2 regions of the Halanaerobium sp. genome follow, and region 1 is predicted to be linked to the other one. Evidence: riboswitches for the same ligand, from Rfam matches in the RefSeq annotation. Region 1 holds a riboswitch; the other holds the start of a gene.
The links. Region 1 has a riboswitch for lysine ahead of lysA (diaminopimelate decarboxylase). Riboswitches for the same ligand answer to the same signal wherever they lie in the genome.
Positions count from the first base shown of each region.

Region 2: it holds a riboswitch for lysine, as region 1 does, so the genes downstream of both, CI949_RS04175 (Na+/H+ antiporter NhaC family protein) here and lysA (diaminopimelate decarboxylase) in region 1, are expected to answer to the same signal.

Region 1 covers NZ_QBLR01000048.1:8,837-15,710, reverse strand. The annotation lists gene CI949_RS07265 (ABC transporter permease subunit) at 1-406, shown strand, start outside; gene gdhA (NADP-specific glutamate dehydrogenase) at 556-1,896, opposite strand; gene CI949_RS07255 (hypothetical protein) at 2,095-2,589, shown strand; lysine riboswitch at 2,723-2,912, shown strand; gene lysA (diaminopimelate decarboxylase) at 3,051-4,283, shown strand; gene dapA (4-hydroxy-tetrahydrodipicolinate synthase) at 4,285-5,163, shown strand; gene CI949_RS07240 (4-hydroxy-tetrahydrodipicolinate reductase) at 5,160-5,813, shown strand; gene dapD (2,3,4,5-tetrahydropyridine-2,6-dicarboxylate N-acetyltransferase) at 5,860-6,558, shown strand; gene CI949_RS07230 (aspartate aminotransferase family protein) at 6,728-6,874, shown strand, end outside.
Region 2 covers NZ_QBLR01000021.1:14,903-21,776, forward strand. The annotation lists gene CI949_RS04160 (patatin family protein) at 1-225, shown strand, start outside; gene CI949_RS04165 (tRNA 2-thiocytidine biosynthesis TtcA family protein) at 228-998, shown strand; gene CI949_RS04170 (EAL domain-containing protein) at 1,015-3,102, shown strand; gene CI949_RS04175 (Na+/H+ antiporter NhaC family protein) at 3,185-4,726, opposite strand; lysine riboswitch at 4,834-5,014, opposite strand; gene CI949_RS04180 (PDZ domain-containing protein) at 5,255-6,265, shown strand; gene CI949_RS04185 (nucleotidyltransferase) at 6,273-6,874, opposite strand, start outside.

The DNA of each region.
Region 1 (6,874 bases):
TTATTTAATTCCGGCACTGATGTTCTTCGGCCTGGGAAATGTTTCGGGAGTAATTGCCACAGTTGTTTTTGCAATTGCACCTCCAATCAGATTGACTTATTTAGGAATTAAACAGGTGGATGAAGAGTTAGAAGAAGCAGGTCATGCTTTTGGGGCAAACTGGTGGCAGATTTTATTTAAAATTGAACTGCCGGGAGCAATGCCTTCGATTATGATGGGGATTAATCAGTGTATTATGCTTTCCTTATCAATGGTTGTAATCGCGGCAATGATTGGAGCCGGCGGGCTTGGTAAACCTGTTTTAAGATCTTTAAATACAGTTAACATTGGATTAGGATTTGAAGCTGGTCTTGGAGTTGTGATTATCGCAATGGTGCTTGATAGAATGTTTGGTAGAGATTCATAATCAAGCTGGAAGATAAAGTTGAAAGCAGCTTTAAAAGTAAATCATTAAAATCATAAATTATTTAAGCTAAAAAAATCCCGCTCAGCATTAATTTGCCAGGCGGGATTTTAGTGTTTCAATTTATTTCTAATTTTAATTAATTATTTCATTTAAACTACACCCTGATCTAACATTGCATTTGCAACTTTTAGGAAACCGGCAATATTAGCTCCTGCAACCAGGTCACCTTCCATACCGTATTCTTTAGCAACTGCACTTGCATCTTTATAAATACCAACCATTATTTTCTGCAGCTCCTGATCAACCTTATCAAATGTCCACTCATCGAACATTGCGTTTTGAGTCATTTCGATAGCAGAAGTTGCAACACCACCAGCATTGGCAGCTTTACCGGGAATATAGAAGAGATCATTATCTTTAACCAGCTTAATAGCTTCTGGAGTTAAAGGCATATTTGCACCCTCACCAATTGCAATTACTCCATTATCAATTAATTTCTGGGCTCCCTCTGCGTCCATTTCATTTTGAGTTGCACAGGGAAGAGCTATGTCACAGTCAACTGACCAGATATCACTGCAGTTATCATAGTATTCGGCATCAGGATATTCTTCTAAATATTCCTTAATTCTGCCGCGGTCAACTTCCTTGATTTCTTTAACCAGATCAAGGTCGATTCCGTTTTCATCATATAAATAACCGGAGGAATCACTCATTGCTACAACTGTAGCTCCCAGCTGAGTTATTTTTTCATTAGCATAGATAGCAACATTACCGGAACCGGAAATAACAACTTTTTTATCATTTAAAGAAATTTTATTTTCCTTAAGCATTTCTTCCAGTATGTAGACTAAACCATAACCTGTAGCTTCAGTCCTGACCAGACTTCCACCCCAGTCTAAACCTTTACCAGTTAAAACTCCTGCCTCATATCTATTTTTAATTCTTTTGTACTGTCCAAAGAGATAACCAATTTCTCGGCCGCCAACACCAATGTCTCCAGCCGGAACATCAGTTTTATCTCCAATATGGCGGGCCAGCTCAGTCATGAAACTCTGACAGAAGCGCATAACTTCCTGGTCAGATTTACCCTTAGGATCAAAATCACTTCCACCCTTACCGCCACCAATAGGGCGACCGGTTAGAGCATTTTTAAAGATCTGTTCAAAACCTAAAAACTTTACTATACCTGTATACACTGAAGGATGAAATCTTAGTCCACCTTTATAAGGTCCCAGGGCTGAATTGAATTCAATTCTAAAACCACGATTGACATGGGTTTTTCCATTATCATCGACCCAGGGAACACGGAAGATGATCTGTCTTTCCGGCTCAACAATTCTTTCTAAAATTCCATTTTCTTCGTATTCAGGATGTTTATCAAAAACCGGATTTAAAGATTCTAAAACTTCTTCAACAGCCTGATGAAATTCAACTTCACCTGGATTTCTGTTCTTTACCATTTCTAAAATTCGCTCAGTATAATTGCTCATGCTTCTCACTCCTCAAAAATTTTTTATCATTAAACTATCACAAATTAATCTTAATATAAATTTCACTTAAAATCAATTAAAACAGTCAAAGTTTTGAGTGTATACAAGGATACTTCTTTAGTGCTTTAACTTGACAGTCGAGCTTTAGATTAATATAATCAATTAGTAAGAGCAATATATTTCCTGGGAGGATAAAATTTGAAAACAAGAGAACTTACCCATACAGCAATCAGTTTATCATTAATTACTATTTCTTTTATTCTTTTTAAAGGAACGACCAATGTCTTTAATGCAGTTACTGTTCCTACAATTTTATATCTAAATTATTCCAAGTTTAGTCTCAGAGAATATACTACTTTAGTTCTACTTAACTTTATTATGGCCTTACTTTTCTTTTTTCAGCAGTTATTTTTTATTTTCTTCTATGCTGTAATGGCTGTTTTAATCAAAAGAATTTTAAGGCAAAACTACAGTAAATTCTTTAGTTTTTTGATCTTAGCTGTCGGCTTTGGAGGCGGTTTTTATTTTACTTTAACTCTAACCGATACAATTTTAGGGACGGCGCTGAGAAATGTGCTGGCTTCAGTGGCTGCCGGTAATCCAATTTTATTATTACTACTTTACAGTTTTACTTCTAGCTTTGTTGCTGCTGCTCTTATTTTGATTATTCCGGAAATAGATAAGAGGCTATAAAGGCTATTACTTGAAGCTAGAAATTTAGTGAGAAAAATTATCAGTTATTTCTTGACAACTTTTCTTCAATTATATATACTTAAACAAAGTTATAAAGATAATAAATTTCAATAGGAAAATGCCTCATCACTTCTGGTGAGGTAGAGGCGCAAATTTTGATCAGTATTCTGCCGGCTTAAGCTTAAACCGCTGCTGCAGAAGAAAGGCTAATTTGCCGAAGTTTTCAGCCAGGGTTTAATGGCTGTCTGCTGGGTCTGTATAAAAAATATACAGAACTGTCATTAAGAGTTTATCCAGACTTTTAATGTTGAGCTATCTCAAAAGATGGAAGAGGTGATTTCTCTGAATTAGTATTTAACTCAGCGATTTCGCTGAGTTTTTGTTATCTATAGATATTTTTCTTTTGCCAGCAAATTGTGATAAAATAATTTTAGACAATAATTTAAAAATGGAGTAGATTTATGAAAACAATAACTATACCTGAAGTAAAAATTAGAGAGACAGTTAACGAATATGGAACTCCTTTTCATATTTATGACGAAAGGACAATTGTAGACCGTTTAAATAGACTGATCAGTGCCTTTAGCTGGGTGGATTTTAAGGAGTATTTTGCCATTAAGGCCAATCCCAACCCTCATATTTTAAAGGTGATGAAGGAAAATAGCTGTGGAGTTGATGCAGCAACTGTGCCGGAAATTAAACTGGCAGAAGCTGCCGGCTTTAATGGTGAGGAGATAATGTTTACTTCCAATCTGACCACCATGGATGCCTATCAATATGCAGTTGACCGCGGCTGTATTATTAATATTGACTGGGCTGCAGATATTTATGAGCTTTTTGAAAATAAGATAATACCGGATAATATCTGTTTTAGACTAAACCCCGGCTCAATTGAAAATGAAATAATGGGTGATTCCAAAGAGTCAAAATTTGGTTCAACTGCAGAACAGATTAAAGAAGCGGTGGCTTTTTTGAGTGAGCAGGGAATCGACTCAATTGGACTGCACACTATGGTAGTTTCTAATGAAAACGACCCACAGATTTTTGGTGAATATACAGAAATGCTTTTCAATTTTGCCAGAGAGATAATTGAAGAATATCAAGTTGAAATTGACTTCATTAATATTGGGGGAGGAATCGGAATACCCTATCAGGCTGAGACAGAGGTTGATGTCGAAGCGATTGCAGGTGCAGTTAATGAATCATACGATAAAGTTTTAAAGTCAAATGGACTGCAGCCTAAAATTTATATGGAATCAGGCCGCTACATTACCGGAGAGTCAGGCTATTTAGTAACCAGGGTGATCAAGGAAAAAGAAACTTATAAAAACTACCTGGGTGTAGATGCTTCAATGTCTGATTTAATGAGGCCTGCCATGTACAGAAGCTATCACCATTTAACAAATATTGATGCAGAAGCCAGAGGAGAAGATAAATTTGAAGAATATGATGTAATCGGCTCCCTCTGTGAAAATAATGATAAGTTTGCAATTGACCGCAGGCTGCCGCTAAGTAAACTGGGTGACCTACTGGTTATTCACGATACGGGTGCTCACGGACACGCAATGGGTTTTAATTATAATGGTATGCTCAGAAATGGAGAGTTTTTATACACAACTGACGGTGAGGTTAAACAGATCAGGCGGGATGAGACTTTTGAAGATTACACAACTACTGTAATAGGAGGCTATTAATATGTTTAAAGGTGTAGGTACGGCGTTAATTACTCCTTTTAAGGACAACGGTGAAGTTGATTACGAGCTTTTTGATAAGATTTTGGACCATCAATTAGAAAATGAAGTTGATGCTCTGGTTGTGCTGGGAACAACTGGGGAATCACCTACCGTTCATTTAGAAGAAAGAAGACTGCTAACAGAAATGGCAGTTAGCAAGGCTGATGGTAAGGTGCCGGTAATTGTTGGAACTGGAACCAATGATACCTCTAAGGTTGTTGAAATGAATGAGCTGGCAGCAGAAAATGGTGCTGATGGACTCTTAATAGTAACCCCTTATTATAATAAAACAAGCCAGCAGGGTTTAATTGACCACTACACATATGTGGCCAGAAAAACTGAGCTGCCGATCATTGCCTATAATGTTCCTTCCCGAACCGGAGTTAATATTGAGCCGGAAACTTTTAAGAAAATGTCCGAAATGGAAGATAATATTGCAGCCATCAAAGAAGCCAGTGGTGATATGAGCCAGATTTTAAATGTGATTGAGCTGGTCAGAGCCAATAAAACAATTCTTTCCGGCAATGATGACCAGGCTTTACCGCTGATGATGTCCGGAGGCAGTGGAGTTATCTCTGTATTTTCTAATTTACTGCCGGGTGTAATGAAAAAAATCACTTCTCATATTTTAGCTGAGGATTATCAGGCAGCCAGAGACCTACATTATAAATACTTAAAACTAATGCGCTTAATATTTGTTGATGTTAATCCAATTCCAATTAAATTTGCGATGCAGCAGCTTGGGCTCTCCAATAATAATCTGCGACGTCCCTTAGTTAATTTAAGTAAAGAGCATCAGCAGTTAATCTTAACAGAAATGAAGGAGCTTGATATAGTATGAAGTATGGAATTATAGGATATTCAGGCCGGATGGGCCAGGCAATAGAAGAATTATTTTCTGAAGCCGGTTACGAGCTGGTCTATCAGAAAGATGAAAACGGTGAAAAAGAAATAGAAAAGCCGGAAGTGATTATCGATTTTTCTTTAAAAGAAGCCTTTTCTGATACAGTCAGAGTGATTGAAGAAAAAGAGGTGCCGCTGGTTATAGGAACAACTGGACTTGATGAAGAAGATTTTACTAAGTTGGATCAACTGGCAGAAAAAGCACCGGTGATTCAGAGCTTTAACTTTTCGATTGGTATTAATATCTTATCTGAACTGATCAAAAAGGTAAATCAGTATGTGGACCAGGACTGGGATATTGAAATTTCCGAAACTCACCACCGTTTTAAAAAGGATAAACCATCCGGAACAGCAATTATGCTGGGAGATCTTCTGGATAGAGAGGTAGAAATGCATTCTAAAAGACTGGGATCAGAGTTTGGGGAACACGAAGTTGACTTTGCCAGTACCGGTGAGGTGCTGACTTTAAAGCACAGAGCTTACTCAAGAGAGGCTTTTACCAGAGGTGTCTTAATGAGTGCTGAGGCAATTTTAGAGCTTGATCCTGGTTTTTATACATTCAGTCAAATTTTAAGTGATCAATCTTAAGACAAAATGATAAATTTAATAAAAAGATATAAGTGGAGGCAAAAAAATGAATTCTTACGATTTAATTGACTATATTTCAAATTCAACTAAAAAAACACCTATTAAGTTTTATATCCAGGGTGAAGGATTAAAAGAAGTTTTAAGCAGCTACGAATATTATGGTGATGACAGCTCCGGCGTTGTTTTTTGTGAGCTGAAAGAAGCAGAATCTTTAAAAGAAAAGCTGGGCGATAAATTAACTCAGTCCAGAATTGAAATGGACAGATTAAATTCTGCTATTCCGTTAGCTGATTACAGCCAGTACAACTGCCGCATAGAGCCAGGGGTACATATCCGGGATCAGGTTGAAATTGGTGATGGCTGTGTTTTAATGATGGGAGCAGTAATCAACATTGGGGCTAAGATTGGCGCCAATACAATGATTGATATGAATACAGTGCTCGGAGGACGGGCGACTGTTGGTGACAACTGCCATATCGGTGCGGGAACTGTGCTGGCTGGAGTAATTGAGCCGCCGAGTGCTGACCCGGTTGTTGTGGAAGATAATGTCCTAATCGGTGCCAATGCAGTTGTTTTAGAAGGAGTTCAGATCGGTGAAGGTGCTGTAATTGCAGCAGGCTCAATTGTAATTGATGATGTACCTGCAGGCGCTGTTTATGCCGGTGCTCCTGCTAAAAAGATTAAGGATGTAGATGACAAGACAAAACAGAAAACTGAAGTAATGGCCAGTCTGCGTCAGCTGTAAATAGCTATAAATAAAAATAGATTAGATTATGATTTATTAAAAATCATTCTAAATTAAGTTATAAAAACTTAAAAGTATAAATTCTAAGCTGGCTGGATTTATTCTGGTCAGCTTTTAAATAGGCAGGAATATAAATTTCCCCAAATAATTTTAAAAAGGGTGTATTAAAATGCGTTATTTAGAACTTTATAACAGTTATGATTTTACAATCGAGAAGGCAGAAGGAGTATATATCTACGATCAGGAAGGCAATAAATACTTTGATACCTTTGCGGGCATTGGTGTAATGGCCTTAGGCCACAGCCACCCTGAAGTT
Region 2 (6,874 bases), on a different contig from region 1:
ATTGATGATTTAAAGGAAAGACATCAAATTTATAATCAGAGTCTTGATTTAATAGCAGAAAAAGAAAAAGCTAATCAGTTTTTTGTTTTCAGACCCGAAAAAATTGATATTGACCGCTTCAGTCGTGATACAGAAGAACTTGAAGACTTATATAATTCTGGTTATCGGCTTGCAGAAAAAAGATCTGCAGAACTTAAAAATTGGTTAATAAATATTAAGGAGTAATTATGGATTTATCTTTTGACAGCTCGATTACAGCAAAGGTTGTTAAGGCAGTTGCAGAATTTGATTTAATTGAAGATGGAGATCGGATAGCAGTTGGTCTTTCTGGTGGTAAGGACAGCACTTTTTTATTAATGATTTTAAAAATATTTGCGGACCATTTTAATAAAAATTTCAGTTTGATGGCAGTTCATGTTGACCCGGGTTTTAAAAATTCCACTGCCGTTAGAATCAAAGATTTTTGTGAACAAATAAATGTTGATTTAAAAATTATAGAAACTAAAATTGCTAATTACATAAACGAAGCAGAAACCGAAAATCCCTGTTCCAAATGTGCTCATTTTCGTAAAGGGGCTATAATTAATTATCTGCAGCAGAATAATTATAATAAGCTTGCTTTCGGCCACCATCTGGATGATGCTGTGGAGACATTTTTGATGAGTATTTTTTATTCCGGTCAGCTTAAAGCTCTGCAGCCTGAGAGATTTTTGAGTAAAAGTGGAGTAAAAATTATTAGACCTTTAATATATTTGAGAGAGGATATTATTTCTGCAGAAATTAACAAAAGAAAAATTGAAATAAAAAAGAGTGCCTGTCCCTATGATGGCAATTCAGCGCGTTCTCAGATAAGAGAAGATTTTGCTCATTATTTTAATGATCAGCAGTTATTTGCTAATCTAATTTCAGCAATGAGAGACAGTGACAATAGAGAACTGTGGCCTGAAAAGGAAGATTTTCAACTTTTAAGAACAAAAATGAAAAAATACTGGCGCTAAAAAGGTGGAAAACTGTATGTCAGAAATAGAAAATGAAGAATTTATAATCCAGAAATTAAAATTTACTCAAAAAAGACTCAATTTAATCTATCAAAAATCCCCTCTAGCATTTATTTCCTGGAATCGTGAAGGAGATATCATTGATTTAAATCAGGCAGCAGAAGAGTTATTTGGTTGGAATAAAATAGAGATAGAAAACAAAGATTTTATTTCTACAATTATAGCGGCAGAAGACAGGGGTGTCTGGCTGAAGTGGAAAAATAATAAACTGGATTCTCTTCCGCAAGATTTGATGAGTCGAGGAATAAAAAAAGATGGCTCCATCATTAACTGCAGCTGGAATAACGCTGTAATTAAAGAAGATGGAAGTGTCGAAGAGGTTATTTCTATTGCCAAAAATTTAAGTAAAGATTTAGAACAGGAAATGAAAATGCTTAAACTTGTAAAGGCAATAAATAAAACAGATAACTGGGTTGTAATCACAGATCAATCTGGAGTTATTGAATATGCCAACACCACTGTTGAAGAGATAACAGGTTACAGCAAGGATGAAGTAATTGGTAAAAAACCATCTCTTTTTAAATCAGATAAGCACAATAATAAATATTATAAAAAACTCTGGCAGACAATAAAGTCTGGTGAGGTCTTTAACGATGTAATTATTAATCAAAAAAAGAATGGAGAATATTTCTATTCTGAACAGACTATAACCCCGATAAAAGATCACAACAGTAAGATTATTAATTATATATCTGTCGGCAGAGACATTACTCAAAACGAAAAACTGCGGCGAAAAATTGAATATATTTCTAATTATGATCTTATAACAGGCTTACCAAACCGAAAATCTGTAAGAAGTAAAATTGATAATCTAATTGAAATTAATTCTGATAAAAAAATTGCAGTTTTAGTAGTCAATATTAACCGCATCAAATATTTAAATGATATATATACAGATTCAGAAAGCAATTACAGTTTAATTAATCTGGTGGCAGAAGAAATCAATGCCAGGGCAGACAATAATTCAAAATGTGTTAAAATAGATATTGATAATCATCTTTCTTACCTGGGTGGCGATAATTTTGCCATGATAGTAGATGATCTCAATTCTGCAAATGAAATCTACAAAACAGCTGAGAATTTATTAGAAATCTTTTCTGATACAATTATCTATAATAATGAACCATTTATGCTGAATGCCCGAATTGGTATTTCAGTTTATCCTGATGACTGTAATAATTCACAGAGCTTACTTTCCAATGCCGAAATTGCTCTAATTAATATTAAGAAAAATGATTACGCTTTTTTTGACCGGGAGATGAACCAGGAAATTAAACAATTTACTAAAATGGAGGCCAGGCTTGATCAGGCAATAAAAAATGATGAATTTGTAATTTATTATCAGCCCTACTACAAAGGGAAAACTAAAGACCTTTATGGAATGGAAGCCCTGATTAGGTGGCAGAGTCCGGATAAAGGTCTGATATCACCGGCAGAGTTTATTCCTGTTTTAGAAAATTCTCAGCTAATTAAAAAAGTAGGTCTAATTGTTATTAATAAAGTAGTTAAAAGTATAAAAAACTGGCTGAATTCCGGTTTTAAAGTTGTTCCAATTTCTATTAATCTGTCCGCCAGACAGCTTGAAGATAGTAACCATCTGCAGAGTATTTACCAGATTATAGAAACTGCTGGTATAGATAACAACTTAATTAATTTTGAAATTACAGAATCTAGTGCCATGGATGATGTTAATCACAGCTTAAAAGTAATGAACAAAATGAAGGAAAAGGGATTTTCTATTTCCATTGATGATTTTGGGACGGGATATTCGTCATTTAGTTATCTGCAGAAATTTCCGATTGATTATCTTAAAATCGATATTTCATTTATCCGGAATATGACCTTAAGTGATGATGGCAGAAATATTGTGGAATCAATAATTAATATTGCTCATCTTTTAAAATTAAAGACTATAGCTGAAGGTGTAGAAAAAGAAATTGAATTAGAATCTCTTAATCAGCTTAATAATGATATTATTCAGGGATATTATTTTAATCCACCAATGCCGGAAGTTGAGCTTGAAAAAATATATAGTGATAAATAAATATTTAAATTATTAAAGACCGCTCTTTTTTAAGAGCGGTCTTCTGCAGTTTTATCTATCTATTTGATTTTAGATAATTAAGTTAAATGACTTCTTCTGCTTTTTTACCAAAGAAACTAACAATCAGGTAAAGAACGATAAGTCCTAAAGGTAATAGGTAAACAGATGACAGTCCAAAGCCAGCTGGTAAAAAGCCGAATAAAGCAGCTACCAGTCCAACTGTTAAAGCATAAGGCATCTGAGTGCTGACATGATCCATATGATCAACAGCAGAGGCTGTAGAAGACATGATAGTTGTATCAGAAATTGGTGAACAGTGGTCTCCCATTACACTTGCTGTTAAGACAGCAGCAATTGTAGGCAGCATTGGTATTCCAATTGAGTTTGCAAGAGGAATAGCAAGCGGCATTACAATAGCTACAGTTCCCCAGGAACTTCCAATTGTAAAGGCAATAAATGCAGAAAAAGCAAAAATCACCATCGGAACAATTTCTGGAATAATGTTTCCTTCTAAAATACCTACTAAGTAATTTGCAGTTCCTAAATCTTCGGTAATACTACCGATAGACCAGGCTAAAACAAGGATTAAACAGGCAATAAACATTGATTTTGCTCCATCAATCCAGCCGTCAACAGTTTCGCTGATATTGAGAATCCCCTTAGAAAAAGAAAGAATTCCTGCGATAAAACTACCTGTAATGGCTGCCCAGAGAAGAACAATACTTGCATCAGCATTACCAAAAGCATCTCTAACTGAAGTTCCAGCTTTCAAACCACCGCCATTATACCAGAGGCCAATTAGAGTGATTAGAATAACTCCAATAATAGGTAAAAATGAATTGCTAAAGGTAAAACTTTTTCCTTCTGGTTGTTCAATTTCTTCCATTTCCTGAGAAACCATCGGAGTAGATCCCGGTCTCAAAGTTTCCCCAGTTGAGCGTGCTCTTTTTTCTGCCTTTAACATCGGTCCAAAATCTTTGGCAGTAAAGATAATTATTAAAGCAAAACCAAGTGCAAAAATACTGTAAAAACGATAAGGTATAGTTTGCACAAAGGTTCCATAAGCATTCATTTCCAGCCCGAGAGAATCAAAGCCATCTCTAATTACTCCAACTTCAAAAGCAATCCAGGTTGAAATTGGCACAATACTTGAAACTGCGGCAGCAGTTAAATCAACTATAAAAGCCAATTTTTCTCTTGAAATTTTCATTTTATCAGTTATTGGGCGCATTGTGTTTCCAACAATTAAGGTATTTGCGTAATCATCAAAAAAGATCAGAACTCCCATAAACCAGGCTGCAAGTTGAGTTTTAAGTACAGAATTTGCCTTTTCGGCAACATATTCACCGATAGCAATAATCCCGCCTGATTTATTAATTATCCCGATCATACCTCCCATTGCCAGTAAAAACAAAATAATACCGGCATTCCAGGAATCAGCAAGTGAAGCTAAAATATAATCATCCAGAGTATGCATAAAAGCAAAGATTGGATTATATCCATTTGTAATCAGTGCACCTGCAAAAACTCCTAAAAATAAAGACAGAACAACCTGTTTGCTCCACCAGGCTAAAATGATAGCCAGCAGTGGCGGCAGCAGAGAAATAATACCATAACTTTCCATAAATAAAGCCTCCTAGTTTTTGTTTTCTAAAAATTGAATAAAAGTTTTAGGGCATAAAAAATACCCGGCGATATGCCGGGTTAATAGCAAAAATCGCCTCATCCTTATTCTGAGATAGCACAACATAGTATAATACTATGACAGTTCTGTACATTTTATGTACAGCCCCAGCGGGATTTTTGAATCCTAAAAACCCCACTTCGGCAGAAAACCCTTTCATTCTAAATATAAACTGGATTCAAGCTTGAGTTTAGAATTACTGATTTTTTCTGCTCCTCTACCTCATCAATTAGATGAGGTATTTATTATGATTAGCAATAGCTAATCATTTCTCAATATTCAATTTCATATAAAATTATAACCCAGCCTGTAATTTATGTCAAGAAATCTGGAAAAAATTTTGCATTGAACAGGGTTTATAATATATAATAGATATGTTGACTTTTTTTGAGAGTGGTCTAAAAGTTTCTGTTTCAGCAGCTTTTTTGCTGCTGAATACCAATAAATTAATCAAAAAGGAAGATCTTTATGAGAAACAAAAGGTTAAAAAATTTTTATTCTCGTTTAATAGGAATAATATTTATCTTGTTTGTTATTAGTCATTTTATACCACTGCCCTATCAGGTTATGGAGCCCGGTATTGCGGCTGAACTTTCGCCAATGATTGAGGTGAAGGATGGTTATGAAAATGAAGGAGAGTTTTTACTGACTGCAGTCAGTACCAGAAGAGCTATGGCCTGGGATTATTTTTATATTAGTGTTTTTGAGCCAGAAGATAAAGAGTTAACTGCTATTTCTGAACAGCTGCCGGAAAACATGGAAATGAATGAATATATAGAATTAATGGCTGAGCTGATGGAGGAAAGCAAACTTCAGGCTCAGGCGGTTGCCTTTAGACAGGCTGGTTATGAGGTTGAGGTTTCAGGAGAAGGTGCAGAAGTCGTAGAGGTTATGGAAGATGGAAGTGCCTATAATAAATTAAAATCCGGGGATTTAATTATAGCTGTGGATGGTAAAAAGGTAGAAATGGCTGCTGATGCAGTTAATATAATTAAAAACCGGGAGATTGGAGATGCAGTTGAAATTACAGTTTTGAGGGACAATAAAAAAATAAACTTCAATCTAAAAACAGTTGAACTTGAAGGCAATGAAGGAAATCCTTCTATTGGAGTTTTAATAAGGTCTAAAGGATTGGATTATAATATTCCACGCGAAGTTAGCTTTGACACAAAAAATATTATTGGTCCTTCAGCAGGTAGTATGTTTAGCATGGAAATCTACAACCAATTAATACCATCAGATATTACTGGAGGCAAAAGAATAGCTGGGACTGGAACAATCAGTCTTAACGGAGAAATTGGCCGAATAGATGGTGTTGAATATAAGATAATGGCAGCTAAAGAAGCCGGTGTTGATCTATTTATTGTACCAGAAGAAAATTATAAAAAAGCTTCTGAATATGCTGGTAATTTAGAGCTGTTAAAAGTTACTAATATTGATGATATTATTGAATATCTTGAAAAAGACCTTAAAATCTAAATCTTATTTAGATTTTTATTAATTTTTGATAAAAATCTCTGTTGGCCTGGCTGTGTGTTGAATTCTGATAAAGCAGTGAATAAAGATCTGAGGCCAGAAGATCATAACTCAATGAAAGCTCAAGTGGACTGCTGGTCTTTAAATCAACAGAATTTAATTCTGCAGCTGGATTGATTATTATTTCAAGCCCAGATTTTTCTTTAAGCTGAGAAAGTAAATGTTCTTTACCTCTTCGGATTCCCAGCACTCTTAGATAGTGAGGAGCATTTTCCTCTACCAGCTTTATTTTTTCAGCGTCAAGCTCAAAATAAAGTTGCAGCAGTTTTCTTTTAAGTCTGCTTTCTGTTAGATTTTTTGATTTTAATGATTCCAGAAATGAGTCAGTATTAAAAGCAGCCGCTGCTTTCTCAATTATTCTATTTTCCAGTCCGTTTTTAATACCCTTATATTTTCTTAAATCATCAGCCTGAAGGCGTCTTAACTGATCAACTACTTTGTTGAAAAGCTTTTCTTCAGCCTTCTTTGTAACATAACGTCCCTGTTTGATTTCATCTTTTAAAATTTTCCAGGACTCAGCTGGCATTAAACTTCTGACATCAGTCACTGCCT